Regions from separate parts of the Mycolicibacterium fallax genome, predicted to be linked through region 1. Evidence: riboswitches for the same ligand, from Rfam matches in the RefSeq annotation. Region 1 holds a riboswitch; the other holds the start of a gene.
What was found. Region 1 has a riboswitch for S-adenosylmethionine ahead of G6N10_RS09810 (bifunctional o-acetylhomoserine/o-acetylserine sulfhydrylase). Riboswitches for the same ligand answer to the same signal wherever they lie in the genome.
Positions count from the first base shown of each region.

Region 2: linked by a shared signal. The riboswitch ahead of G6N10_RS08920 (metallophosphoesterase) and the one ahead of G6N10_RS09810 (bifunctional o-acetylhomoserine/o-acetylserine sulfhydrylase) in region 1 are both predicted to bind S-adenosylmethionine.

Region 1 covers NZ_AP022603.1:2,071,523-2,086,033, reverse strand. Annotated here, with positions in the region: gene G6N10_RS09860 (error-prone DNA polymerase) at 1-1,974, shown strand, start outside; gene G6N10_RS09855 (nitroreductase family protein) at 2,039-2,680, shown strand; gene G6N10_RS09850 (tRNA (cytidine(34)-2'-O)-methyltransferase) at 2,694-3,158, opposite strand; gene G6N10_RS09845 (pentapeptide repeat-containing protein) at 3,177-3,734, shown strand; gene G6N10_RS09840 (ATP-binding cassette domain-containing protein) at 3,727-6,429, opposite strand; gene G6N10_RS09835 (NADH:flavin oxidoreductase) at 6,460-7,653, opposite strand; gene G6N10_RS09830 (bifunctional methylenetetrahydrofolate dehydrogenase/methenyltetrahydrofolate cyclohydrolase) at 7,728-8,576, shown strand; gene G6N10_RS09825 (DUF3017 domain-containing protein) at 8,573-8,872, shown strand; gene G6N10_RS09820 (class I SAM-dependent methyltransferase) at 8,897-9,631, opposite strand; gene metX (homoserine O-acetyltransferase MetX) at 9,628-10,752, opposite strand; gene G6N10_RS09810 (bifunctional o-acetylhomoserine/o-acetylserine sulfhydrylase) at 10,762-12,123, opposite strand; SAM riboswitch class IV at 12,172-12,286, opposite strand; gene G6N10_RS09805 (epoxide hydrolase EphH) at 12,337-13,176, opposite strand; gene G6N10_RS09800 (exodeoxyribonuclease III) at 13,256-14,134, shown strand; gene trpS (tryptophan--tRNA ligase) at 14,131-14,511, shown strand, end outside.
Region 2 covers NZ_AP022603.1:1,882,524-1,897,034, forward strand. Annotated here, with positions in the region: gene G6N10_RS08895 (DUF6880 family protein) at 5-1,234, shown strand; gene G6N10_RS08900 (HNH endonuclease) at 1,293-2,438, opposite strand; gene G6N10_RS08905 (hypothetical protein) at 2,466-2,837, opposite strand; gene G6N10_RS08910 (hypothetical protein) at 2,886-3,899, opposite strand; gene G6N10_RS08915 (ADP-ribosylglycohydrolase family protein) at 3,939-5,381, opposite strand; gene G6N10_RS08920 (metallophosphoesterase) at 5,378-6,406, opposite strand; SAM riboswitch class IV at 6,583-6,695, opposite strand; gene G6N10_RS20370 (hypothetical protein) at 6,747-7,175, opposite strand; gene G6N10_RS08930 (DEAD/DEAH box helicase) at 7,325-10,423, opposite strand; gene G6N10_RS08935 (AAA domain-containing protein) at 10,496-11,125, opposite strand; gene G6N10_RS20575 (transposase) at 11,066-11,326, shown strand; gene G6N10_RS08940 (IS3 family transposase) at 11,378-12,334, shown strand; partial or broken gene istB (IS21-like element helper ATPase IstB) at 12,773-13,428, opposite strand; gene G6N10_RS20590 (hypothetical protein) at 13,377-13,502, opposite strand; partial or broken gene istA (IS21 family transposase) at 13,499-14,511, opposite strand, start outside.

The sequences.
Region 1 (14,511 bases):
CTGCTCTTCGAGCGGTTCCTGTCCCCGGCCCGCGACGGGCCGCCCGACATCGACATCGACATCGAATCGGACCGCCGCGAGGAGGTCATCCAGTACGTCTACCAACGGTACGGCCGTGAGCACGCCGCGCAGGTGGCCAACGTCATCACCTACCGCGGCCGCAGCGCGGTGCGCGACATGGCCAGGGCGCTGGGATTTTCGCAGGGCCAGCAGGATGCCTGGAGCAAGCAGATCGGCCGCTGGGGGCGATCCGGGCCTGTCGACACCGAGGGCATCCCCGAGCAGGTGCTGGAGTTGGCCGGCCAGATTCGTGATCTGCCACGGCATCTGGGCATCCACTCCGGCGGCATGGTGATCTGCGACCGGCCGATCGCCGAGGTGTGCCCGGTGGAATGGGCCCGGATGCCGGGCCGCAGCGTGCTGCAGTGGGACAAGGACGACTGTGCGGCAATCGGTTTGGTGAAGTTCGACCTGCTGGGGCTGGGCATGCTCTCGGCGCTGCACTACGCGAAGGACCTGGTGGCCGAGCACCACGGCATCGAGGTCGACTTCGCCAAGCTGGACCTCGCCGAACCGGCGGTCTACGAAATGCTGCAGCGCGCTGACTCGGTTGGGGTGTTCCAGGTGGAGTCCCGCGCCCAGATGGCCACCCTGCCCCGGCTCAAGCCGCGGGAGTTCTACGACCTGGTGGTCGAGGTGGCGCTGATCCGGCCCGGGCCGATCCAGGGCGGCTCGGTGCACCCCTACATCCGGCGCCGCAACGGCCTGGAGCCGCCGGACTGCGAGCACCCGTCGATGCAGAATGCGCTGCGGAAAACCTTGGGGGTTCCGCTGTTTCAGGAACAGTTGATGCAGCTGGCGGTGGACTGCGCCGGGTTCACCGCGGCCGAGGCCGATCAGCTGCGCCGGGCGATGGGCTCCAAACGCTCCACCGAGCGGATGCATCGGCTGCGCGGGCGGTTCTACCAGGGGATGGAGCGGCTGCACGGCGTCACCGGCGAGCTGGCCGAGCGGATCTATGAGAAGTTGGAGGCCTTCGCCAATTTCGGGTTCCCGGAGAGCCATGCGCTGAGCTTCGCCTCGCTGGTGTTCTACTCGTCCTGGCTCAAGCTGCACTACCCGGCGGCGTTCTGCGCGGCGCTGCTGCGCGCCCAGCCGATGGGCTTCTACTCGCCGCAATCGCTGGTCGCCGATGCCCGCAGGCACGGGGTCATCGTGCACGGTCCGTGTGTGAACGCCAGCCTGGTGCACGCCACCCTGGAGAACCGCGGTGCCGAGCTGCGGCTCGGCCTCGGCGCGGTCCGGCAGATCGGCACCGAGCTCGCCGAGCGGCTGGTCGCCGAACGCGAAGCGGGTGGGGCGTTCTCCTCGCTGCTGGATCTGACCGGCCGGATCCGGCTGAGCGTGCCGCAGACCGAGGCGCTGGCCACCGCCGGGGCGCTGGGTTGCTTCGGGACCGACCGTCGTCGGGCGCTGTGGGCGGCCGGGGCGGCCGCGGCCGAACGGCCCGACCGGCTGCCCGGGATCGGCACCGTCGCCGCCGCGCCGAGCCTGCCGGGCATGAGCCGGCTGGAACTGGCCGCCGCCGACGTGTGGGCCACCGGGGTCAGTCCGGACAGCTTCCCCACCGAGTTCCTGCGCGGGGTGCTCGACGAGCGCGGGGTGCTGCCCGCCGCGGCCTTGCCGTCGGTGCCCGACGGGACCCGGGTGCTGGTGGCCGGGGCGGTCACCCACCGGCAGCGCCCGGCCACCGCCGGCGGGGTGACGTTCGTCAACCTGGAGGACGAGACCGGCATGGTCAACGTGCTGTGCTCGCCCGGGGTGTGGGCGCGCTACCGGCGGCTGGCGCAGACCGCGGTCGCGCTGGAGATCCGCGGCATCGTGCAGAACGCCAGCGGCGCGGTCACCGTCATCGCCGACGCGATGGCCCGGCTGGAGCTGGGGGTGGGGTCGCGGTCGCGGGATTTCCGCTGAGCATTGTGTACAACTTTGGCAATGTGTTCACTGGGTCGGTGGTGCGGGCGGTAATCTCACAGGCATGACCCTGGAACTGACCAACGACGAGCTGCTGACCACCACCCGCTCGGTGCGCAAACGTCTCGATTTCGACCGGCCGGTGCCGCGGGAGATCCTGATGGAGTGCCTGGACATCGCCCTGCAGGCGCCGACCGGCTCCAACGCCCAGGGCTGGCAGTGGGTCTTCGTCGACGACCCGGACAAGAAGAAGGCGCTGGCCGACATCTACCGGATGAACGCGACGCCGTACCTGAGCCTGCCGAGCCCGGAGCGCGGCGACATCCGCGATCAGCAGATCACCAAGGTGCAGGACTCGGCCCGCTACCTCAGCGAGAACTTCGAGAAGGCCCCGGTGCTGATGGTCCCGTGCCTGGAGGGCCGGCCCGACGGGGCGGAGGCCGGGCTGACCGCCTCCTACTGGGGCTCGCTGCTGCCGGCGGTGTGGAGCTTCATGCTGGCGCTGCGGGCCCGCGGGCTGGGCTCGTCGTGGACCACGCTGCACCTGCTGGGCGAGGGCGAGCGGCAGGCCGCCGAGCTGCTCGGCATCCCGTTCGAGCAGTACGCGCAGGGCGGGCTGTTCCCGATCGCCTACACCAAGGGCACCGACTTCCGGAAGGTGCAGCGGCTGCCCGCCGCGGACCTCACGCACTGGAACAGCTGGTAGCGCCCGCGGTCGCTCACCCCGCGCCGGCGAAACCCTGCTGGCGCCACGCCTCGTAGGCGGCCACCGCCGCGGCGTTGGACAGGTTCATCGACCGCCGGCCGGCCAGCATCGGGATCCGCACCTGCGCGCTGATGTGCGGGTCGGCCAGCGTCTGCTGGTCCAGGCCGGTGGGCTCGGGTCCGAACATCAGCACATCCCCGGGCCGGTAAGCGATGTCGGTGAACGACGTCTGCGCACGGGCGGTGAACGCGAACACCCGCGCCGGCATCAGTGCCCGCCAGGCCGCGGGCAGCGACGCGTGCACGGTCACCGAGGCCAGGTCGTGGTAGTCCAGCCCGGCCCGGCGCAGCTTCGGCTCGGACAGGTCGAAGCCCAGCGGTTCGACCAGGTGCAGCTCGGCCCCGGTGCCCGCGACCATCCGGATCGCGTTGCCGGTGTTGGGGGCGATCCGGGGGCTGTGGAACAGGACACGGAACATGTCGACGATGATGTCAGCATGGCCGAACTCGAATGGACCGACCGGGAGTTCACCGGCGCCGACTTCCGCGACGACGACCTGGCCGGGCTGCGCACCGAACGCACGGTGTTCGACGGCTGCGACTTCACCGGAGCCACCCTGACCGACTCGCACCACGTCGGCTCGGCGTTTCGCAACTGCGTCTTCACCCGGGCCACGCTGTGGCAGTCCAGCTTCACCGGCTGCTCAATGGTCGGCGCGGTGTTCGGCGACTGCCGGCTGCGCCCGGTGACCTTCCACGAGGTCGATCTGACCCTCGCGGTGCTCGGCGGCGCCGATCTGCGCAAGGCGGATCTGTCCGGCTGCCGGCTGCGGGAGGCCTCGCTGGTGCAGGCCGACCTGCGCGAGGCGAACCTGACCGGGGCGGACCTGTCCGGGGCGCGGACCGTCGGCACCCGGCTGGACGGCGCCGACCTGCGCGGCGCCCGGGTGGGCGCCGACCTGTGGACGACGGCGTCGCTGCGCGGGGCGCGGATCGACGTGGACCAGGCGCTGGCCTACGCCGTCGCGCACGGGCTGGTCGTCGGCGCTAACTGACCGCGCGTTTGGTGACCCGGCGCAGCAGGGTGCCCTCGCCCTTGAGCCGGATGTGCCAGCGCACCCACCCGGTGTAGACCACGCACAGCAGGATCAGCAGGCCGATGTTGGTCCACCAGGCGCCCGCCGTGTGATGCCAGAACGGGTCGTCGGGCAGCAGCGGCGGCCCGACCAGCCGGGTCAGGTCGATGGTGGACGCCGAGGCCCCGAAGCCCCAGCGGGCCGGGGTGACCCAGGACAGCTGGTCCAGGACCACCCGCCCGGTCACCGGGATCAGGCCACCGGAGAACACCAGCTGGCTCATCACCGCCACCACCAGCAGCGGCATGATCTGCTCGGCGGATTTGGCCAGGCCCGACAGTGCCAATCCGGTCATCGCCGCGGCGATACAGGTCATCGACATGTCGACGTACATCTCCAGGCTGCGGTTGCTGAAGAACGCGCCGTGCTCGACGGCGCCCGGACCCCAGCCCTTGCCGATCAGGGTGATGGTTATCACGATCGAGGACTGCACGATCGCGAACACCGTGAACACCGCGACCTTGGCGCCCAGATAGGCGGTGGTGGACAGCCCGACGGCCTGCTCGCGGCGGAAGATCGCCCGCTCGCCGATCAGCGCGCGGATGGTCAGCGCGGTGCCCATGAAGATCGCGCCGACGTTGAGCATGACCAGGATCTGGCCCGGCTCGTTCGGCGCCGCGCCGCCCTGAATGGCCGGCACCGCCTGACCGAAGCCCACGCTCTTGTCGTTCTCCCCGCCGCCGGGCACCGACAGTGACAGCACGCCCATGATGAACGGCAGAAACAGTAGGAAGCCGGTGTAGGCGCGGTCGGCGAGCACCAGCTTGACCTGGCGGCGGGCCACCGTGGAGAACTGCCGGATCAGGCTGGTCTTGGCGGGTTTGCCGAGATCCGATGGGGTTTGGGTGGGCGGTGCCACCGGTGCCGGGCCGGAGCGCTCCAGGTACCGGCGCCCGGCGGTCTCCGGGTCGGCGGCCACGGTGGAGAAGATGTCGGCCCAGTTGGTGGTGCCCAGCTCCGGCCCGATCTGCGACGGCGGGCCGAAGAACGCGGTCTTGCCGCCCGGGGCCAGCAGCAGCACCTGATCGCAGACGTCCAGGTAGGTCAGCGAGTGGGTGACCACCAGCACCACGCGGCCGGCGTCGGCCAGCTGGCGCAGCATCGTCATCACCGCGCGGTCCAGCGCCGGATCCAGGCCCGAGGTCGGCTCGTCGAGGATCAGCAGCGACGGGCCGGTCAGCAGCTCCATGGCCACCGACGCGCGCTTGCGCTGGCCGCCGGAGAGTTTCTCCACCCGGGTGTCGCGGTGCTTGGTCATCTCGAGTTCCTCGAGGACCTGCGCGACGACCTGCTCGCGGTCTTCCTTGGTGGTGTCCGGCGGCAGCCGCAGCTCGGCGGCGTACATCAGCGCCTGGTGCACGGTCAGCTGGCCGTGCACCACGTCGTCCTGCGGGACCATCCCGATCCGGGAGCGCAGCGAGGCGTACTCGGCGTGGATGTCGTGGCCCTCGAAGCTGACGGTGCCGGTGGTCGGGCTGGTGACGCCGGCGACCTGGCGGGCGAAGGTGGACTTGCCCGCGCCGGACGGGCCGATCACCGCGGTCAGGGTGCCCGGCCGGGCGGTGACCGAGATGTTGTCCAGCAGCGTCTTGTTGCCCTCGATGGTCCAGGTCAGGCCGCGGACCTCCAGGCCACCGGTCTTGGTGTCGGCCTCGGTCTGGGTGCGACGGCCCAGCGTGGCGCCGTCGAAGACCAGGTCGATGTTGCCGATGGTGACGGTGTCGCCGGGACGCAGCATCGCCGACTCGACGCGCTGGCCGTTGACGAAGGTGCCGTTGATCGAGCGGTTGTCCAGGATCTGGGTGCCGGCCGGCGTGGTCACCAGGGTGGCGTGGTGGCGGGAGGCCAGCACGTCGGGGATGACGATGTCGTTGTCGGTGGCGCGACCGATCTTGATCGACCCGGGCGGGGCGGCCGGGGTGCGGCCGGGCCGCAGCATCTTGAGCATGCTGGTGGCCAGGTTGGCGCCGTCGCCGCCGGCCGGCGGCGGGGTGGCCGCCGGACCCATCATCGTCGGCGTGTTGCCGGGGGCCGGCGGCAGGTTCTGCGGCGGCAGCTGCCCGCTCGGCGGGTACTGCGGCCGGGCGCCGGTCGGGTACTGCGGGCGGGCGCCGGTCTGATACTGCGGCTGGGCGCCGCTGGGCGGGAACGGCGGGCGGGGGCCGCCGGTCGGGTACTGCGGCTGGGCGCCGCTGGGCGGGAACGGCGGGCGGGGGCCGCCGGGCGGGTAGCCGGGGCCGCCCGCGGGCGGATAGCCGCCGACCACCGGCACCGCCGTCGTCGGCGTCCGGCCGGCCGAGCCGACGTGCCGGCCCACCTCGAAGGACAGCAGCGGGCCGTCCGGGTTGCCCAGGTTCAGCGCCGCGCCGTCGTGGATGTCGGCGGTCGGCACCCGCTGGCCGTTGCGGTACATGCCGTTGAGCGACCCGTTGTCGATCGCGACCCAGCGGCCGTTGTCGAAGCGCAGGATCAGATGCGCGCGGGAGATCAGCGGGTGGGCGACTCGAACGTCGGCGCGCAGATCGCGCCCGACGACGATGTCACTGCCGGGGGCGAAGTTGCGCTGCGAGCCGTCGTAGCGAACGGTCAACGTGGGCGCGGCGGATCCAGTCATCGCGACCAACCTTAACGGCTGCCCAATGGGCTACCGGTCCGGCGCACCGGTCAGCGTGCAGTAGGTGTGGCTGTAGATGGTGGGCATGCACTCGTTGCAGTGGTTGCACACCGAACGCACCCGGCCGTCGGCCTCGATCCGGTTCAGCAGATCCGGCTCGGCCAGCAGCGCGCGGCCCATCGCGACGAACTCGAAGCCCTCGTCCATCGCCAGGTCCATCGTCTCGCGATTGGTGATCCCGCCGAGCAGGATCAGCGGCAGGGTCAGCTCGGCGCGGAACCGTCGGGCCTCCTTCAACAGGTAGGCCTCCTGGTACGGGTACTCGCGCAGGAACTTTTTGCCACTGATCCGGATCCCCCAGCTCATCGGCGGGGAGAACGCGGCGGCGAAGTCCTTGATCGGGGCGCCGCCGCGGAACAGGTACATCGGGTTGAGCAGCGAACTGCCCGAGGTCAGCTCCAGGGCGTCCAGGCCGCCGTCCTCCTGCAGCCAGCGCGCGGTCTGGATCGACTCGTCGAGGTTGATCCCGCCGCGCACGCCGTCGGACATATTCAGCTTGGCGGTCACCGCGATCTTGCCGCCGCCGTACTCGTCGACCGCCTGGCGGACCGCGCGGACCACCCCGCGGGCCACCTTCGCCCGGTTCTCCAGCGACCCACCGAACTCGTCTTTGCGGCGGTTGATCAGCGGAGACAGGAACGAGCTGGCCAGGTAGTTGTGGCCGAGATGAATCTCGACGGCGTCGAACCCCGAGTCGATGGCGATCCGGGCGGCGTTGGCGTGCGCGGCCATCACATCGAGAATGTCGTCGCGGGTGGCGCGGCGGGCGAACTTCATCGCGATCGGGTTGAAGAACCGGACCGGGGCCAGCCCGTCGGCCCGGTTGGAGCGGGAGTCGGCGACCGGGCCGGCATGGCCGATCTGCGCGCTGATCGCCGCGCCCTCGGCGTGGATGGCCTCGGTCAGCCGGGTCAGTCCGGGCACCGCCTCGGGCCGCATCCAGATCTGTCTGCGGTCGGTGCGCCCGCCCGGGGTGACCGCGCAGTAGGCCACCGTCGTCATGCCGACGCCACCGGCGGCCGGGCGCCGGTGGTAGGTGATCAGATCGTCGGTGACCAGGGCCTCCGGGGTGGATGCCTCGAAGGTGGCGGCCTTGATCACGCGGTTGCGCAGCGTGATCGGACCCAGTTTGGCCGGACTAAACACATTTGGGCTGGTGTTCACCTCCGCACTCCAACACGGTGACGCCACCGGTGTCAATCGCGGCGGGTGCGGGCACCGGTGGCAGAATTGCGGCCGTGACTGCGATGGTGCTCGACGGCAAGGCAACCCGGGACGAGATCCTCGTCGACCTCACCGCCCGGGTGGCGGCGCTGACGGCGGCGGGCCGGACCCCCGGACTGGGCACCATCCTGGTCGGCGACGATCCGGGCTCGCAGGCCTACGTCCGCGGCAAGCACGCCGACTGCGCCAAGGTCGGCATCACCTCGATTCGCCGCGACCTGCCCGCCGACACCACCACCGAGCAGCTCAACGCGGCCATCGACGAGCTCAACGCCGACCCGGCCTGCACCGGCTACATCGTGCAGTTGCCGCTGCCGCGGCAGCTCGACGAGAACGCCGCGCTGGAGCGCATCGACCCGGACAAGGACGCCGACGGGCTGCACCCGACGAACCTGGGCCGGTTGGTGCTCGGCACCCCGGCGCCGCTGCCGTGCACGCCGCGCGGCATCGTGGCGCTGCTGCGCCGCTTCGACGTGCCGATCGCCGGCGCGCACGTGGTGGTGATCGGCCGTGGCGTCACCGTCGGGCGCCCGCTGGGGCTGCTGCTGACCCGGCGCAGCGAGAACGCCACCGTCACGCTGTGCCACACCGGCACCGCCGACCTGCCCGCGCTGACCCGGCAGGCCGACATCATCGTCGCCGCCGTCGGGGCGCCGCACCTGGTGACCGCCGACATGGTTCGCCCCGGCGCGGCCGTCGTCGACGTCGGGGTGTCCCGGGTCGAGGGCAAGCTCACCGGCGACGTGCACCCCGACGTGTGGGAGGTGGCCGGCCACGTCTCGCCCAACCCGGGCGGCGTCGGCCCGCTGACCCGGGCGTTTCTGCTCACCAACGTCGTCGAGCGCGCCGAGTCGCTCGGGTGAACACCGCCGCGGGCTGGAACTGGCAGGCCGGGGTCCGTCGGCAGTGGCCGATCATCTGCGTGTTCCTGATCTTCGTCGGCGCGTTCGGTCTGGTCGCCGCCGGGTTCTGGCGCCGCGGTGCGCTGCTGATCGGCATCGGGGTGGCGGTCGGCGCCGGGCTGCGGCTGCTGCTCGGCGAGGAGGCCGCCGGGCTGCTGGTGATCCGCTCCCGCGCGCTGGACTTCGCCACCATGGCCAGTGCCGCGACCGCGATGATGTTCATCGCCGCGACCATCGACCCGCTCGGGACCAGCTGACCGCGCCCGGACCGGTCGCCGCGGTCAGTCGCCCGCGGGCAGGTCGGCGCGCACGCAGGTGGTGATGTAGGGCAGCGCCACGCCGGGGGAGTTGGTCAGCGCCGGGTGCCGGGCCAGCAGATCGCGTACCCCCTGCAGCGCCCGGGTCCGGACCTCCGCCGGCGAGGTGATGCAGTAGCTGCGCGAGGCAACCAGGTCGATCAGCGCCTTCGGGGTCAGGTAGTTGGTCCACTCCACCCGGTGCCGGGCCACCTCGGCGAACGGCGCGGGCAGCCCGGAATGTGCATCGAGCGGATCGTGGTCGAAGCCGACGATCTCGCCGAGTTCGCGGACCCAGCCCAGCCGCTGATCCGGGGTGTTCCACAGCAGGCCGAGCCGGCCGCCGGGCCGCAGCACCCGGGCCACCTCCGGGATCGCCCGATCCGGGTCCACCCAGTGCCAGGCCTGCGCGACCAGCACCGCGTCGACGCTGTCGTCGGGCAGCGGGATCTCCTCGGCGGTGCCGAGCAGCGCGGGGGTGTCCGGCAGCGACGCGGAGAGCACCTCGAGCATCTCGGCGATCGGGTCGACGGCCACCACGTCCAGGCCGCGTTCGACCAGCCGGGTGGTCAGCTTCCCGGTGCCCGCGCCCAGATCCAGCACGGTGCGCGCGCCGGTGGGCAGCAGCCAGTCAACCGCCTCCGGCGGGTAGGAGGGCCGGCCCCGCTCGTAGGCCGCGGCCTGCGAGCCGAAGGACAGCGAGCGCGGCGTTGCGTTCATTGCCCGGCCAGCTCGAGGGTGCGGCGCAGCAGCGCCGCCACCGCGTCGGCCTCGATCAGGAAGCCGTCGTGCCCACTCGGGGAGTCGATGACGTCCAGGCCGGCGCAGCCGGGCAGCAGCTCGGCGATCTCCTGCTGCAGCCGCAGCGGGTAGAGCCGGTCGGAGGTGATCCCGCCGACGACCGTCGGCACCGGGCAGGCCGCCAGTGCCGCGGCCACCCCGCCCCGGCCGCGGCCGACGTCGTGGCTGCTCAGCGCGTCGGACAGCGCGACGTAGCTGCCCGCGTCGAACCGGTTGACCAGCTTGGCGCCCTGATGTTCCAGGTAGCTCTGCACGGCGTACCGGCCGCCGGTCAGCGGATCCTCACCGCCCTGCGCGGCGTTGCCGAACCGCTCGTCGAGCTCGACCTCGCCGCGGTAGGTCAGATGCGCGACCCGGCGGGCCACCTCCAGGCCGGCGTCCGGGCGCCGCCCGGTGCCGTGGTAGTCGCCGCCGAGCCAGTTCGGGTCGGTCTTGATCGCCGCGATCTGGGTGCTCTGGGTGCCGATCTGGTCGGCGGTGGCGCGCGCACCGACCGCCAGCACCAGCGCCGCACGCACCGATTCCGGGTGTGCCAGCGCCCATTCCAGTGCCCGGGCACCGCCCATCGAACCGCCGAGCACCGCCGCCACCTCGGTGATGCCGAGCGCGGCCAGCGCGGCCACGTCGGCGGCGACCTGGTCGCGGATGGTCAGCTGCGGGAACCGGGAGCCCCACGGCCGGCCGTCGCGGGCCAGCGAGCCCGGACCGGTCGAGCCGCGGCAGCCGCCCAGCACGTTCGTCGCGATCAGGCACCAGCGGTCGGTGTCGATCGCCGCGCCGGGGCCGGCCATCCCGTCCCACCAGCCGGGGGTGGGATGCCCGGGGCCGGCGGGCCCGATGACGTGCGAGTCGCCGGTCAGCGCGTGCAGCGCGATGACGGCGTTGTCCCGGGTGGGGGACAGCTCGCCCCAGCGCTGCACGGCGATGCTGACGTTGTCGAGCAGCGCGCCGTTCTCCAGCTTCAGCTCACCGATGTCGACGATGCCGACCTCGCCCTGAGCCGGCAGGGCCACGGTGGTTGGGATCTCGGAAATGGTCACCTCTCGCCCCTAGGCGGCGGTCGCGGCGGCCGCCAGGCCGCGCTCCAGGTCGGCCAGAATGTCGTCGATGCCCTCGATCCCGACGGCCAGCCGGACCAGGCCCGGCGTCACGCCGGAGGCCCGCTGTTCGGCCTCGGAGAGCTGCTGGTGGGTGGTCGAGGCCGGATGGATCACCAGCGAGCGCACGTCGCCGATGTTGGCGACGTGACTGTGCAGGGTCAGCGCGTCGACGAACGCCTTGCCGGCCGCCAGCCCGCCGGCCAGCTCGAAGGCCAGCACCGCGCCGGTGCCGCGCGGCGCCAGCCGCTGGGCCCGCTGGTGCCACGGCGAGCTCGGCAGCCCGGCGTAGTGCACGGCGGTGACCTCGTCGCGGTCCGCCAGGAACTGCGCCACCCGCGCGGCGTTGGCGACGTGCCGCTCGACCCGCAGGCTCAGCGTCTCCAGGCCCTGGGACACCAGGAACGCGTTGAACGGCGACCCGGCCGAGCCCAGGTCGCGCAGCAGCTGCACCCGGGCCTTGAGCGCGAACGCCGGTGCGCCCAGGTCGGCGTACACCACGCCGTGGTAGCTGTCGTCGCCGGTGGTGAAGCCGGGGTGCCTGCCCTGGGTCCAGTCGAAGGTGCCGCCGTCGACGATCACCCCGGCGATCGCGGTGCCGTGCCCGCTGAGGTACTTCGTGGCCGAGTGCACGACGACGTCGGCGCCGTGCTCGAACGGCCGGATCAGGTACGGCGTGGCGATGGTGTTGTCCAGGATCAGCGGAATGCCGTCGGCGTGCGCGACCTCGGCGACGCCGGGGATGTCGAAGATGTCGCCCTGCGGGTTGGAGATCGTCTCGCCGAAGAACGCCCGGGTGTTCTCCCGGACCTGGGCGGCCCAGGACTGCGGGTCGTCGGGATCGGCGACGAAGCTGATCTCGATGCCGAGCCGGCGCAGCGTGTGGTGCAGCAGGTTGTAGGTGCCGCCGTAGAGCCGGGGTGAGGACACGATGTGGTCTCCGGCACCGGCCACGTTGAGCAACGCCAGCGTCGTCGCGGCCTGCCCGGAGGACAGGAACAGCCCGGCCACCCCGCCCTCGAGCGCGGCGATCCGCTGCTCGACGACGTCGGCGGTCGGGTTCATGATCCGGGTGTAGATGTTGCCCGGCTCGGCCAGGCTGAACAGCGCGGCGGCGTGGTCGGTGTCGTTGAAGACATACGACGTGGTCTGGTAGATCGGCAGCGCGCGCGCCCCGGTGGCGGGGTCGGGCTGCTGGCCGGCGTGAATCTGCTTGGTTTCAAACGACCAGTCGGCCGTGGTGGGGGTGGACACGAACTTCTCCTTGCGGGGGTCAAATGATGTGGATTGACTGACCTCAGCAGGGACACATATCGGACCGCATCAGGCTCCCTTGTCTCTATGGGGCCCGGAGAATGGTCGGACCCGCGCTTGCCGCGTAGCCGTGGCTACTCAACCTGGTCATCACCCGGGGCACCCCACCGCGGTGGAGGGTTGCCGGCCAGCAAGCCGGGGCTTGATGCTGGCGCTCATGACCGATATGCAGAGTATCGCAATCCGGTGAAACTCTGCCAGCTCGGTGCCTTCTCAGGCGGGTTGTTCGGCGGCCGGCGGAACCCGGTTCGCCTCGATGAAGTCGGTGATCAGCGCCGCGGTGCGGGCCGGGTCCTCGAACATCGGGATGTGGCCGACCCGGTCCATCCGGGTGACCACGGTGTCTGCGGGCAGCTCGCGGATGAACTGGCGGGCGAACCGCGGGTGCGGCAGCACCCGGTCCTTCTCGCAGAGCACCAGGTTGGTCGGGGCGTCGGCGTTGGCCAGCTCCTGCAGTCCCGGCAGCAGCAGTGCCTTGACCAGCAGCTGGTAGTAGGCCGCGCAGTGCGTGACGTCGTCGAGGATGGCGGGCAGGTCGGCCTCCGGCAGGGCCTGCGGCGTCGCGCTGATCGGCACGCTGGCGAACCAGCGGGTGAACGGGAACTTCAGCACCCGCCCGGCACCCAGCAGCTTGGCGATGATCCAGACCGGGAAGCCGAGCAGGAACTTGGCCACGATCTCGAACTTGACCGGGGAGAAGTGTCGCCAGCCGCCGGCCGGGGCGATTGCGGTCAGGGTGCGGGCCCGGCCGCGGCGCATCATCTCGAAGGCCACCCAGCCGCCCAGCGAATTGCCGACGATGTGCGCGGTGGGCCAGCCCAGCTCGTCCATCCGCCGCTCGACGTCGTCGGCGAGTTCCTTGGTGTCGAGGAACATCCGGGCCTTCACCCCGCCGTTGTGGCCGGGCATGGTGGGGGCGTACACCTCGTAGCGGCCGGTGTCGGCCAGCATTGGCGCGACGTCCTTCCAGACGTTCTGCGACATCATGAACGGGTGCAGCAGCAGCACCGGTTCGCCGGATCCCAGGTGAATGGCGTCGCGCACGGGCCTCATTCCTTGACAGTAGCAATCAGCCGGTACCGCCGGTATCGGGCCGGGGCCGGGTCGCGGCGGTGACCTAACCTTGACGGCCGTGATCGTCACGACCGTCAACGTCAACGGCATCCGGGCCGCGGTCCGGGAGCGCTCCACCGACAATCCCGGGCTGCTGGCCTGGCTGAAGGAAACCCGCGCCGACGTGGTGTGCCTGCAGGAGACCCGCGCCGACGACGGTCAGCTCACCGAGGCGCTGGCCCCCGCGCTGGCCGACGGCTGGCAGCTGGCCTCGGCGCTGTCGGAGCGCAAGGGCCGCAACGGGGTGGCGGTGCTGTCCCGGGTCCCGATCACCGAGGTGCGGGCCGGCTGCGGGCACGACGAGTTCGCCGACCACGGCCGCTACCTGGAGGTCGACCTCGACGACGGCGGCCAGCCGCTGACGGTGGCCAGCATCTACGTGCCGACCGGGGAGGCGCTGACCGAGCGGCAGGCCGAGAAGGAACGCTTCCTGGCGGCCACCGAGGCCCGGATGGCCGAGCTGGCCGCCCGGGCGGGGTCGGGGGGTCCCGACGCGGTGCTGTGCGGGGACTGGAACATCGCCCCGGCCGAGGCCGACCTGAAGAACTGGAAGGGCAACCTGAAAAAGGCCGGGTTCCTGCCGGAGGAACGCGCCTGGGTCGCCGACCGGCTGTCCGGCGGCTGGGTCGACGTGATGCGCACCCTGCACCCCGAGGTCACCGGCCCGTACAGCTGGTGGAGCTGGCGCGGCCAGGCCTTCGACAACGATGCCGGCTGGCGGATCGACTACCAGCTGGCCACCGCCGGGCTGGCCGGCCGGGCGATCGCCGGCGGCACCGAACGCCCGGGCGCCTACGCGCTGCGCTGGTCTGACCACGCGCCGGTCACCGTCGAGTACGCCCCGCGCCCGGCCGACGCCGCCGGGCCGGGGCAGCGTGACAAGATCGTCGGATCATGAGCGCTAAGCAGGTCGTCTTCTCCGGAGCCCAGCCCACCTCCGACTCGCTGCACCTGGGCAATGCCCTTGGCGCGGTCAAGCAGTGGGCGGCCATGCAGGACGATCACGACGCGTACTTCTGCGTGGTGGACCTGCACGCCATCACCGTCGCGCAGGATCCCGCCGAGCTGCGCCGCCGCACCCTGACCACCGCCGCGCAGTACCTGGCGCTGGGCATCGACCCGGCCCGGGCCACCGTCTTCGTGCAGAGCCACGTGCCCGCGCACGCCGAACTGGCCTGGGTGCTGGGGTGTTTCACCGGCTTCGGGCAGGCGTCGCGGATGACGCAGTTCAAGGACAAGTCGGTCCGGCACGGCGCCGACGCCACCACCGTCGGG
Region 2 (14,511 bases), 190 kb from region 1:
GCGCATGGACGTTTCCCTGGCCGACGCGGTCCTCCCGCTGATCCGCACCCGCGCCGACCTCCATCGGTACAGCAGCGCCAACCAGCACGGCCACCAGATGCACGAGGCCATCGACATTCTGGAGTCGGCCATCTCCTCGACCGATCCGGCCGAGGTTTACACCGTCACGCACAAGGCGCTGGCGAGTGCGATCGGGGTGATCGCGCGGGCCGACGACTCGGCGGGGATCATCGGTGACGCCTGCCGGCGGTTGCTCGCGTTGCACCCCACCGCCGCGGCGGCCGCCCGCGTGCCGGCGGCCAGGTTGGTCGATTGGATGATGAAGTTCCAGTTCGACGGCGACGTCGACTATTTCGAACTCGATCCCGTCGCCTACGCCCCGGCGCTCGGCGGCGCCGGGATGGCGAAGTATCGGGCCAGGCTCATGGAGGTACGCACGGGGCTGAGCCCAGACCCCGGGGATCTCCTGGCCCCCGACCCGGACCGAGGCGCTCGGTGGGTCGTGGAATGGAATGACCGGCGACTGGCGGTCCTCGATCACGACGTCGATGCGGTCATCCGGACCCACGCCCGGGATCGCCGTGTCGCCGCGTGGTTCGTCGACACCGCCGAGGCCTTGACCGAGATCGGCGAGTTCGACCTGGCGATCGACTGGGCCCGCCAAGGCGTGGACATCGGTCCGTGGCACCAGTCGCTCAAGGCCGCCGACTTCTGGTGCCGGCTGCTCTCCGAGCACCGACCCGCCGAGGAACTCGACGCCCGGCTGACGGTGTTCCGGTGCTGGCCATCCTCGAGTACGGCCGCCCAGCTGCACAAGACGGCCGGCGGTGAGTGGCCGTCGTACGCCGAGGAGGTCATGACCACCCTGTCCGAGAGCCCAAGAAACGCAGTCCAGTTCGCACTGCACACGCTGAAGAACGCGAACCTGGCGTGGGAGCTGGCGCACTCGCTGGCACTCGACGACGACAGCCTCTGGGCCGAACTGGTCAAGTCCTACGAGAAGATCGATCCGGTCGCGACCCTGCCGGTGCACCGTCGGCTGGTCGACGGTGCACTCGTCTCGGCCGACGCGCAGCAGTACCGCCGCGCCGCACGCCGGCTGGCCAAGATGCGCAAGATTGCCGCCGGGACCGACCAGTCCGCCGCGGTCGACGACTACGTCGCCGAGTTGCGCGAGGCGCACCGGCGTCGGCCTCGGCTGCAGCAGGAATTCGACCGCGCCGGGCTGCCCTGACCGCACCCGCGGTTTCTCCGCCGACGGCGGGCCTGGCCGGGCCGGCCGACGCCGTCGGCTACCCGGGTTCGGGGCTGGTTGGCCAACCGGGCGGGAATGCGACATCGAGGCGCTGGATCCGCCGGTACCCAGCCCAGGTGGGCACGCCGGCGGGTTGACCGCGGTAGATGCCCCGAGCCGCGGCAACCACCCGGTCGTGCTGAACCGGCCACTGAATGTCGTCGGCGATCGCTTCGAGGACCTGCCGGTCGCGGTCAAGCACCCGATGCACGAGCCCGACGGCAGGCACCGAGCCGCTCTTGTCGCCGTTGCACCGCCGGCAGGCCAGCACCAGGTTCGCCAGGCCATCGATGCCCACCAGCGACCACGGCAGCACGTGGTCGATGGGGCTGCCGGCGGGTAGGCCGGCCTGGCAGTAGAAGCAGTACGGGCCGAAAGCGTCCTTGAAGGGCTCACGCACCGCGGCGAGTGCCTGGCGTGTTCGTCCGAACAGGTGGCCCGCGATATCGGGAACACCGTCTTCGAGGAACTTGTTCATTCGGCGAACGTCGTCCACCCACATGATCTCCAGCGCCGGCCTGAGCAGTCCGGACAGCCGCGCAAGTCCGTGCGCAACGCCCGGCTTCAGAACGATCGAAAAGTAATGCTCCTCGAGAACTTTCCGAGACACCTTGTCGTGCAGGAAGGAGTCGTCGTAGAGGAACGCGTCCTCGCCGTCGGCACCGGGCAGACGCTGCAATCGATACAGCGGTTGTTGCGCCAGGCACATGGTGATGTCGTCGATGGCGCGCTGGTATTCATCAGGCGCACGCAGTTTTACGACGTCAACCGATCGGCGCGGCTGGCCCGCGGCCACCCACAGCCGACGGGTGGCATCGATGATCCGCGCCTTCTTCCCGTTCATCTGCCGAAGCTCGCGGCCCTCGAAGGGACGGATCTGCGGCCAGTAGGAGTCGAGCACCCGGGCCGCCAGATCCGGAATCGGAACGGTGAGGGTGTCGGACGATTGCGCGGGGAGATTCTCCACGCAGTGATCGATCAGCGCCCGCAGTGCCGCCAGCTTGTACGTCGCCGTTCGCTGACCCGTTTCCAATATCGCGACGACCCGCTGCCCCAGCAGCAGCGGATCATCACCCACCCCAGGACCTCCGCAGCCGGCGCTGTGCCGGGCCGGCTGTTCTGGGGCATCGAAATGCTGCGGCATCGTTCCAGTATCGCCAGGGAACCAGCCTCACGTGCGTCCTTCGCTGCCGTCGTCCTCGATCGCCTCCCGCAGCTGGGCGGCGAACCCGCGGGCCACCGTCGGCAGTGCGCCGTAGGGCAGTTCCGTGCCGTCCTCCCAGTTGGCCAGCAGTACCTCGAGGTGGTCCAGCAGTTCACCGGTCGGGCGGGCCGTCGCGCGGTCGACTCGGCGCAGCTGTCGTTGTCGTTCCGCAGCGGCCGCGTTGAGATGGGCGAACTTTCGCTCGATCTGGGCCGGCGTCAGGATGCGCCAGATGTTTCCGCAGTCGCAGTCCCACCGCTCCGGATTCTCCTGGGTGGGCGCCGGATTCGGATGATGGCCGGCGCTCAGGTGACCCTCGACCCATTCTTCGCGGTTCATTTCAGCTCCTCTGCAACGGCGATCCGATCGCCCTTCGGTGTGCGGTCATCACTCATCGGCCGGCCCTTCGTCGCGGTCGGCCGCCGCCAGCAGCGTGGTGAAGATCCCGTTGACCTGATCGACGGTCAGCACGCCGTTGTCCTCGGCGACGCTGAGCCAGATCAGGTCGTCGTCCTCGGGGACCCGCGCGCTGCGGTGATAGACCTCGGCCCAGTCGGCCGGCTTCTCCACGACGCCGCTGCGGGCATCCCAACGGCCCAGCACGCCGTCGGTCAGGGCCTGCAGGTCCCGGTCGTGCTCATAGCGTTCGGTCAGGATCTTGATCGAATCCCTTTGGCTACCAACGCCGTTGGATTCTTCGGCCGGACCCTTACTCGACAGTTCCGGTTCCTCGAAGGATTCGAGGACACCGCTCGGCAGCAGGGTGGCGCCCCACCAGTGCCCGTTGCGGAACTGCTCCTCGTAGCTGCGGTGCCGTCTGACCATCCGTTCCTCGGCGGTCTTGACCGATGCTTCGATGAACACGGTGTGCACGAGGGGATCGGCATCATCGTGGCTCGGTTTCCAGCCGGCCGGGACCGCCATCTCCATCAGGACGTTGCGGCCGAAGCGGATGCTCGCCAGCATCAGCCGGTGGGCGATCTCCCAGGCCTCCTCGTAGACCAGCGGAACGGTCTCCATCGGCGACATTGCGCCCTTGGGTATCCCGAGGTTGGAGGTGACCATCAGCTCCGCGATCTCGTCGGGGTCGACGACGACGAAGCCCTCCGTCAGCCCATGCTCCGGATCCTGGCGAAAGGTCGTCTTGCCGGCACACGGGATGCCCCACAGGTAGACAAACCGTCCCTCACGCCCGGCCGTCGACGCCTGGCTCGCCCACCGATAGTCCAGGACTCGCCGCTGATCGGCGCGCCGTTCGGGCGGCCAGAGCACCCACCCGCGGACGACCCGGCCGAATTCCGTTCGGGTGTCGATGTTTTTCGACCGTGCCCATTCCAGCGCAGCCTCGACCCGATGAACATGCTCGGCATAACTGTCATTGCTGAATTCGAAGTTCGCCATTCCTACTTTCCCCCCCGGGTGTTTTTCGCTAAGTGATGATCAATCCGTGTCCGGATCCAGCCGGCGCAGCGCCGCCCGGAAGTCCGCATTCGGGTCGGCGGCCGGCAGGGCCGCCAGCACCTCGGCCAATGCCTGGCCGACGCCGATTCCGGCCCGGCGCGCCCCGTACAGCGCCGCGACGGTGGGCGTGCGGCTTTGGGCGGAGACGCAGTGCAGCAACACCGTTCGGCCCTGGGCCCGCAACTCCTCGACCGCCCGAACCGAGTCGAGCAGCACGAAGTCCAGGTGTGGATTGGCGTCCACCCGGTCGATCAGGCGCACCTCGACGCACTCGACCCCGCCCAACTCGACCTCGGGGATGCGGCACAGCGACACCACCGCATCCACGCCGTCGGGTCGATGCAGCAGCGCGTCCACCCCGCCGATCCATACGCCGTCGTCGTGCGGATGGCGCGCCAGTGCCTCGGTGCCGCCCCAGCCGGTGTAGTCCACCGGCGAGTGCAACGGGCCGGTGGCGATGGCGGTGGCCAGCCGGATCAGGTCCGGGGTGCGCAGGCCGGGCCAGCCGTGCAGGATCCGCCGCCAGTGCGCGGGAACCGCGGAGGCCCCGTGGGCCGCACCGAGCAGGCCGCCGGCGATCGCCGCGACGGTGTCGGTGTCATGCCCGCCGCGCACCGCGGCTTCCAGCGCCAACCGCAGGTGATCGGCGCGGAACGTCCCGGCGGCCGGGTCGTCGCCGGGCACCGCGGTGGTGACGATCGCCGACCAGGCGCCCTGCAGCGCGTGCACCACCCAGCCGTTGCGGGTGAAGTCGCGGGGCCGGGAGTTCTCGGCCTCGACGATCCGGTCCTCCCACAGCGTTCGGCGCTCGGCGTCGATGTGCCCCAGCCCGATCCGTACGTCCAGTTCGCCGGTGAGGACCGCGTGCCGGATGGCCGCGCACCAGAGCACGCAGGCGTCGGCCGCCTCGGGGTCGTAGTGGGTCAGCACGCTGATGGCGCGGGCCGCCTGCACCAGGGCCGCCTCGTCGTCGAGGTAGGCCAGCGCGACCGGCGCGGTGCGCATCAGCGAGCCGTTGCCGCCGCTGCGTCCCCCGCTGCGGTGATGCGAAGCCGCCGCCTCCCGGGCGGCCGCCGCGGTGCTGCCGGACCTGGCGGCCGAACTCAGCACCGAGGAGGTCTGCACCCCAATGTCGCGGGCGACCGCGCGCCACTGGTTCCAGCGGTCGATCAGCCGGTCCTGGCTGGCCTCGTCGCGCAGATCGGCGCCGGTGGCGGCGATCTCGGCGATGGCGATCGCCATCGAGGTGTCGTCGGTCCACTCCCCCGGCGCGAACGGCCCCAGGCCGCCGCCGATCATGGCGACCGGCGTCTCGGGCGGCATCGGCGCCCCGAACTCGTAGCCGGCGCCCAGCGCGTCCCCGGCGGCGGTGGCCAGCAGCGCCCCGCAGGCCCGATCAAGTTGTTGGCTGGTGAGTTTCATTTCGCTTCCCCTTCGGTGGTGAATTCACGTGCCGCGACCCACACGTAGTTGCTCGGGTCGATGCGACCTTCGCCGGCCGACCAGCGGTAGGCCATCAGGACGTTGCTCTTGATCGCGCTGAAGTCGACGCACGCGGTGTAGTCCGTCCAGTCCTGTTGGCGGATCGGTTCTTTTCCGCGGCGCCAGTAGTGGCCGTAGAACACCGGCACCTGATCGGTGTAGCGGTGCGAGTTCGATTCCGCCACAGTGGTGTTCGGCAGTGGCGGATATTTGGTTCCGTCCGTGGCGCGAAAGTTTCCCATTTCGGCGAGATCGCGCAGCGTGACCGCCGCCGGGTCCCACCAGCGCATCCTGGCACGCTTGCGCTCGATGCCGTCCTTGTCGCGGTAGGCGGGTTGCCCGTGGTCGACGAGGCTGATCTCGGGGCCCTTGAGGATCGTCTCGACCGCGGTGTACAGCTCGTCGCCGGGATCCGAGGCCCTCGCCAGCTGGGCGACGGTGCGGAACCGGTCGCCGCCGAGGGCGCTCTCCAGCAGGCTGATCGAGTCCGGGTGCCAGCAGGCGTGCACGACCCGGATCTCGCCGAGGTCCAGCCACAGCGGCTGGGTCCAGAACCACTTCAGGTGACGCTTCCGGTATTTCCCGCGGACCTGCCCCACGAACGCCTTGTGCTGGCGCTCGTTCTTCTCCGACCACCCGTTTTCCGGGTCGCCGTGCGGGCGCAGGTACTTTCCGGGCTTGGCCGGATCCTCGGTGTGATAGGCCATCGCGTTGAATTCGTGGTTGCCGAGGACCATTTGGGCGGCGCCGGCGTCCACCATGTCCTTGACGATCCGCAGCACCCGCAGTTGCTCGGGTCCGCGGTCGATCAGGTCGCCGACGTAGAGGGCCTGCCGGCTCTGATGCCGGTAGGCGCCGTCGTCGCCCTGGCGGTAGTCCAGCCGGGTCAGCAGTGACTCCAGCTCGGTCGCGCATCCGTGGATGTCGCCGATGATGTCGTAGCCGTCAAATTTGTTGTGTGTCATGTTCATCCCCCTTCACTGCATTGAATTTCTGACGGACCCGTACCGCCACCGGAGTGGCGGCACGGGTTCGCGTGGCCGGCGGGCACCAATCGGGTGCACCGGGTGGCGCGTTCCTAGGAACCGCGGAAGTGAATCGTGGACATTGCCGGACTCCCGAAGGGTCGGGCCTCCGTCGGGAGGCGCTCTTGCCGATCCCGGTCGGGGTCGGCCGCTTCGTCATCCGAGCCACCCAACGAGCGTGGGGTTGGCGTGCCATCAAGTCGGAGCTTTGCGACGGCAACTCGTGAAGCTATGTCCATTATACCGACGGCACCGACAAGTCCGGCCGACGCCACCTCGGTCACGGGCAGCGCTCGGTGTCGACGCGAACCACACCGAAATTGATCGCGGTGTCCTTGGTGAACGTCGCCCCGGGCGCCGGCGTGGACGTGCACACCTGCCAGTTGCGGTCCAGCACCTGGTTCCGCCCCCGGCCGGTGAGGTCGGTCGAGCTGGTGAAAAACACCTCGTCATTGGTCAGCGCCTGGATGGCGTCCTGCGCCGCCTGCAGATTCCGTCCGGTCAGATCCGGCATCGTCCAACTCCGCGTCGGCGCCGAGGTCGGCACCACCACCGAGGTCGGCGCCTCGGTGTCCTCCGTCGGTGCGGCCGCGACCGAGGTGACGGTCTCCCGAACCGTCACGGTCGACGGCGAACTGTCGGCCTGCTCGCTGCCGCACCCCGCCAGCGTCACGGCCGTGGCAACCGTCAACAAAATCAGTCGACGCATCCGGATCCCCCCCTTGTTGATGAGTCGAAACTGACGTTAGACCATGCCTCCGACAAAGAGGTTGAACGGACGCACGAGCGTGGCGATACCCCACTGCATCACGCAGGATGCAGTTGCGATCAGCATCGCGCCGACACACGAAGCACCGCTCAAGCAACCGCCGCACGCGCGCCAAGGTAGATCTCGGTGGGCATGGGTCGATGTAGGCGCCAGGTAATCGCCATCGGCCGGGATCCCTCGTGGGTCACGTAGTCGGCCGGCCCGAGAAATACGTAGGGCGCGGGACCGAAGGCATCCGTCTTCGTCGCCCGCACAAACAGCAGAATCCGCGAGCCACCCTGCCGGTGATTGATGTACCGCCGCCCAGTCGGCGAGGTATCCGACGTGGTTGATTGCGACTCCCAGTGGAACAGCTCGGGGCTCAGCGCGAAATCGCGGTACATCGTCGTGGGTGAGTAGTCGCGGTCGGACTTGTTCAGCGTAATCAGGAACGCGTCAGCGTTGACGCCCTCACACCACGCCACGCCTTCACGCATCGTCGCTGGAGTTCGCTTCTGCGACGCCCAGCCCAACCCGGCGAGAATCTCCTCGCGCAGGTAGCTGGCGTGCAATTGCAGGGGCACATCAGCGAGTTCGGCATCGAGGAACCCCAGTCCGGTGGTGCTCCGCCGCGCGGCATCGAAGGCGATGCCGACGACCTGCTGGAGTTCGTCCACGATGGCCTCGCCGCGTAGGGCCGCAAGTCCCGCCGCCGCGCTATCGAATTCGCCGCCGTTCGGGAACAGGGAGAAGAACAACATCGCGGCGACCCGCAGTTCGAGTTCGCTCTGCGGCTGCTCGCCAGCCAGCAATCTGCGATACCACTGGTGCCGCACCGGGTCGTCCACGTGGGCGAAAGCCCGAACCCGCTTGACCAGATCGGCTTCCAACGGCCCCCGCTCTGGGCTCAGCTTTCCGGCATCGCGGCATAGGGATGTCCAGGATCGGTCTTTCCTCAGGACATCTGCTAAACCACGGCCCCAGTTGTCCAGGTAACCGGCAAGGCTGCGGTCCGGGTGATCGCGCACCTCGGCGATCAGTGTGGCGCGCCGCGGCGCCACCTGCTGCTTGATGCTGTCCAGCACAATGTCTTGCGCTACGGAGTCCAACACGATCTGACTGCCCGAAGGGAGGAACGGAAAACCCCGCTCAACTTGGCGTTGCAACTGTTTCCCGCCGACGCCGGTTAGGGCACGGAACCGCAGGTCGAATCGAAAGTCCTTGTTCTGATGCCCGACAAAGTCCAAGGCCGTCAGGACCGTCTTGCCTGGCGCCAGCCGCAACCCACGCCCCAACTGCTGCAGAAACACCGTCGCACTTTCGGTGGGGCGGAGGAACAGCACGGTGTCGACGTCGGGGATGTCGAGACCCTCGTTGAACAGGTCGACGGCGAACACGATCTTGATCTCGCGTCTCCGCAGTGCCGCGAGGGCCTGCTCCCGTTCCGAACTCGACGAGTCGCCCGACACCGCGGTCGCGCTGATTCCCGCTTCGTTGAATCGCGCGGCCATGTAGTGGGCATGGGCGACCGATACGCAGAATCCCAAGGCACGCATGGAAGAAACGTCGCCAACCTTGTCGACAAGCTCCTTCACGATGATGCGGGTGCGCGCATCGCCGGCGGTGTAAAGATTGCCCAGTTCCGTCGAGTCGTACCCGCTGCCACGCCGCCAGGCGATCCGGGCAAGATCAGTTCCGTCGTAGATTCCGAAGTACTGAAATGGGCACAGCAGGTCCTGCTCCAGGGCGTCCCACAGGCGCAGCTCCGCCGCTACCCGACCACCAAAGAAGCTGCGGACATCGGTGCCGTCAGAGCGCTCAGGAGTGGCGGTCAGACCGAGCATCTCTTTGGGTCGCACATGGTCGAGCAACCGGCGGTAGGAGGCCGCCTCGGCGTGATGAAACTCGTCGATGACGACGACATCGAAGTGCGCCGGGTCCAGGGTGGCCAAGCGTGCTGCCGAAAGCGATTGGACACTGGCAAAGACATGCGTCCAGCGGGTGGGTGTGTTTCCGTCAACCAGCAGTTCCCCGAACGTGGCGTCGGTGAGCACTTCCTGATACATCCGCCGGGCCTGCTGCAGGATCTCCTTGCGGTGCGCGACAAACAGCAGGCGCAGGTCCCGGTTCGCGGACGCTAACAATCGCCGGTAGTCCAACGCCGCGACGACCGTCTTGCCGGTCCCGGTCGCCGCGACGACCAGATTGCGATGACGGTCATGCAAGCTGCGCTCCGCATCGAGCTGCTCCAGGATCTCCGCTTGAAAGGGCTTCGGTGTGACTTCCAGCCCGGACAGAGTGATGACGGTGGTGTCGCGCTGCCGTGTTCCCGAGGCAACTTCGAGGGCAACCGTCAGGCGCTCGCCATCGTCCTCGGGGCGGTAGAGCTCGAATGCCCGGTTGGTCCAATAGGAGTCAAACGTGGCGCGGAACTTCTCCAACAGGTGAGGGGTGGAAACTGCGGAAAGCCGAACATTCCATTCCAAGCCGTCGACCAACGCGGCGTGCGACAGGTTGCTGGACCCGACGTAGGCGGTGTGGAAGCCGGTGTTGCGCCGCAACAGCCAGGCCTTGGCGTGCAACCGGGTGTGGTCCGTCTCGTAGTTGATCCGCACCTCGGCCCCGAACTCGTTGACCAGAGCGTCTAGCGCACGGGCATCGGTGGCACCGAGATAGGTCGTGGTGATCACCCGAAGTGGAATACCGCGTTCCCGCAGTAGCTTGAGCTCGTTTTCCAGCACCCGAAGCCCATGCCATTTCACGAAGGCACACAACAGATCAACGTGATCGGCGGTAGCCAGTTCCGCGCGCAGTTCGGCGGCCAAGTTCGGCTCGTTACGCGCGTTGGTCATCAGCGCGGCGTCTGAAAATGGGGTCGCTGGCCGCGGCAACCGTTGGGCGCCACCATCACGGGCGGCAACAATTTGGTCGAGTCGACTGATGCGGCCAGGCAGGTGCGGGTGCAGGGCGTGCTCAGGCGCCTCGGCATCGGGGAGCACCGCGAGGATGTCCCTCACCAGCTGCTGTCGGTCCTCGACGGACCGCAAGCCCCGCATCGAGTGCTCGATGATCGGCGCCAGGTGGCGAGCAAGTGCCAGGGGCTGTTCGGTGTCGTCGACGGTGTCGTAGCCGGGCAGAACCCCCTCGGCGCCGGCAAGTTCGGCGGCCAGTCGCTCGGTGAGCAGCGACTCATATATCCCCTGATCCATGCGGCGCACGTTAGCTGACGAGGACCCCGGAATCGCCCCGCCGCCCCGCCACGAATCGACGGTCGCCACGGCTCACGCCCCGCCGGAGTCCGACGCGCCCCCGCACGCCTCGACAAACGCGTTGAGCGTGCCGATCAACCGCATGTCCTCGACGGTCCCGGCTCGGGTATCCAGCAGCGCGTCGGTGCACACCAGGTAGGCCAGGCAGCGGGCACGGCTCACGGCGACGTTGAGGCGGTTACGGGAGAACAGGAAGTCCGTCCCGCGGACCATGTCGCCACCGGTGGAAGTCGCCATGCTGAAGAACACCACCGCCGCTTCCCGGCCCTGGAACTTGTCGACCGTGCCGACCTCGACCGCCTCCAGTTCCGGATCCTGATTGAGGCGCGTGCGGATGGTTTTCACCTGGTCGTTGTAGGGCACCACGATCATGAAGTCGTTGGGCCGCAGTGGCTGGGTGGCGCTGTCGTGGTTGGTCCAGGCGCTTCCCATCAGCCGCGTCAACTCCGCGGCAATCACCTCGGCTTCCTCCACCGAGCGGGTGCGGTTGCCGGTGTGGTCGACCCGCAGCCAGCGCAGCCCGGTGCCTGAACCACCCCGGGTTTGATGCACACCTTCTTTCGAGGGAAGGTAAGGCGCATCATGCCGAAGAAGTACGACGACGAGTTCAGGGCCCGGGCGGTGCGGTTGGTCATCGACCATGCCGAGGAGTACGACACCCGCACGGCGTGTATCAGCGCGGTGGCCAAGCGGTTGGGGGTGTCGTATGAATCGCTGCGTCGGTGGGTCAACCAGGCCGAGGTCGACACCGGCCAGCGTGACGGGTGTCCTCCGATGCCGTACGGGAGTTGCGCGAGCTCAAACGCAAGAACCGTGAGCTTGAGGAGACCATCGAGATCTTGAAGGCGGCGACAAGTTTCTTCGTGCGGGAGAGCGACCCGCGACACCGTTGATCTGTGCGTTCATCGCCGAGCATCGCGCTCGGTTCGGGTCGCTCCGATCTGCCGCGTGCTCACCGAGCACGGCTGCCAGATTGCCCCGAGAACGTTCCACGCCTGGCTGAAACGGCCGCCGTCGAAGCGTGCGTTGTCCGATATCGCCCTGACCGGGGTGCTGGCCGGCTACTACGAGCCTGATCAGGCGGGCCGACGCGCCCCGGAGTCGTTGTACGGGGCGGTGAAGATGTGGGCGACCCTGCGGCGTCAGGGCATCGAGGTGGCCCGCTGCACGGTGGAGCGGTTGATGCGGGCCAACGGCTGGCGCGGGGTCACCCGCCGGCGCAAGGTCCGCACCACGATCGCCGATCCCGCCGCCGAGCGCGCGGCCGACCTGGTCGATCGCCAGTTCGGGGCGCCCGCGCCCAGCGTGCTGCTGGTGGCCGATTTCACCTACGTGCGCCTGGCGTGCGGGATGTTCGTCTATACCGCGTTCGTCATCGACGCCTACGCCGGGCGGATCGTGGGCTGGGCATGTTCGACGAGCAAGAGCGACCTGTTGGTGCGTCGAGCGATCCGGCACGCGGCACAACTCCGCGAACGTGAGGGTAAACCATTGCAGGGCAAGGTGATTCACCACTCGGATGCGGGCTCGCAGTACACCTCTGTGTGCTGTGGGGAGACCTTGGCCCTGTCCGGGCTGATCCCGTCGATCGGCTCGGTCGGCGACGCCTACGACAACGCACTGGCCGAGACCACCATCGGCTTGTACAAGCACGAGGCCGTCCGAGCGGACTCCCCGTTCCGCCGCGGCCCGCTGCGCCGACTGGCCGACGTGGAACTGCTCACCGCCGACTGGGTCAGCTGGTACAACACCGACCGGATCATGCACCGCCTCGGCCGGATCCCACCCATCGAATACGAGCAGATCCACTACGCTCAAAACACAGCCCAATCCGCGGCTGCACACCAGTAACCAAGTGTGCATCAAACCCGGGGTGGTTCAGCCCTCGACCGTGCGCTGCTTGTGTTTTGTCAATAGGTTTCCGGCCGTTTGAGCGCTAATTTTCCGGCCATGTTGTTGGGATTTCCGGCCATGTGAGCGCTGCGGTTGGGCGATGGGCTGGGTCATGGTCGGATTGTGTTGCGGCACTGTGGATTTGTGGTCGGAGGGGGTGGGTCAGAAGGGTGGCTGGTGGGGGTTCGGTGTCGGTGGGGGCTGGTGGCGGGGCTCCAATCGTCGAAGTTGTCGGGCTAGGGCGCGGGGCGGCCGGTGCCGTCGTAGAAGTCGGATTCGCCGTCGCCGGTGAGCATCGCGGTGTTGAGGCGGTCTCGTTCGGTGGCGTCGGGGACGCCGAGGTGGGCGTAGGGTGTTCGGTCATCGCTGTTGGTTTTCCTGGTCCGGTGGGTGGGGTCATTTCATGAGGGCGTGGCTGACGCGGTAGGAGTCGCCGCGGAAGCGTAGGAGCCGTCCGTGGTGCACGAGGCGGTCGATGATCGCCGCGGCCATGTTGTCGTCTCCGAACACCGTTCCCCACTTCGAGAATTCAAGGTTGGTGGTGATGATGAGGCTGCGTTTTTCGTAGGCCTCGGAGATGACCTGGAACAGCAGCCGCGCTCCTTCGGGGTCGATCGGTAGGTAGCCGAGTTCGTCGAGGACCAGCAGCGGGATTTTGGCGAGGGTGGCCAGCTCCCGGTCGAGGCGGCCGGTGTCTTTGGCGCGGCGCAGCGTCATCACCAGGCTGGAGGTGGTGAAGTAGCGGGCCGGGATGCCGCGCTGGCAGGCTTCGGCGGCCAAGGCGGTGGCCAGATGCGTTTGCCGGTCCCGACATCGCCGAAGAGGATCAGGTCTTGGGCGTGGTCGAGGAATTCCAGGTCGGCGAGCTGCTGGCGTCCGTAGCCGTCGGGGAACCCGACGGCGGTCCAGTCGTAGCCGTCGAGGGATTTGGCTGCGGGCAGCCGGGCGGCGGTCAGCAGCCGGGCCCGCCGGGAACGGGCCCGGGAGTCGTTCTCCGCGGTCAGCATCCCGTGGAGATACTCACGCTGGCGCGGGTGGCCTTGGTCGCCCATTCCTGCAGCACCGCCACGGTCAGATACGCCTGCCGGCCCGCGGCGACGACATCGGCGACGCTGACCGCGCTCACGCCGACACCTGCCCGGCGTCAGCGGCGGCCATCGCGGTTTGGTCCAGTGCTGTGGCCTCGGCGATGGCGAGGGTGTCGTAGACGCTCAGGTCCACGGCCGAGGCCAGGGGTTCGGCGCCGGCGGCGATGCGCCGGGCCAGCATGCCGACCGCGGCTGGTTCCGCGGCGCCGGTGGCGATGACGGTCTCCGCGGCGATGATGGTGTTGCCGAAGCCCGCTGGGCCGGCCGCCGCGTGGATCGCGGCGAGCATGTCACGGCGCTCCCGGACGGCGGCGGCGTCGAGCCAGTCCCGCACCGGGTCGCTGACCAGGGCGCGGACCGGGGTTGCCCCAGGTGCCGGGCTTGGCCGCCAGCAGCGGCAACAGTGCCACCGGGTCGAACACCGTCTCGGTGGTGTTGGTGTAGGCCCGCGGCAATGAGATCACCGGGTGGCCGTGGGCATCGAGGAACTCGATGCGGTCAAAACGCACTCCGACGGTGACCGTCTGGGCGGCCATCGCCGGCCCGGCGCAGTAGGAACGGCCCTCGACGAGCAGACTGCCGGTCTTGTCGGTGCGCCGCGCCACATAGCGCACCGGGTCGAACCCGACACCGGGCAGCGCCAGCAGCGCGGCCCGGTCGGCGTCAAACAGTTCACTGATCGGGGTCTGCTTGCGGTAATGCCCCGTGGCGGCGAGCTCCTCGCAGCGGGCCAGCAGCATCGCGTTGAGCCCGGACAAGCTCTCGGCCCGGGGTTCGGGGACCATCAGGTTGCGGCGCAAGAACCCCACCGCGTTCTCCACACTGCCCTTCTCATGCCCGGAATACGGGTTGCAGTACCGCGCCGCACACCGATAGTGCGCGCGGAACGCCCCAAACAGCGTCGATTCGACGACCTTCTCCCCGCGACGGCGCCCCGCCCCGGCGGCGTTGTCGAAAATCAGCTCCCGCGCCGCGCCGCCGATGTGCTCGAAGATCACCCGCAGGCCATGGCACACGCTCTCAGCAGTTTCCCCCGGATAGGCCTGG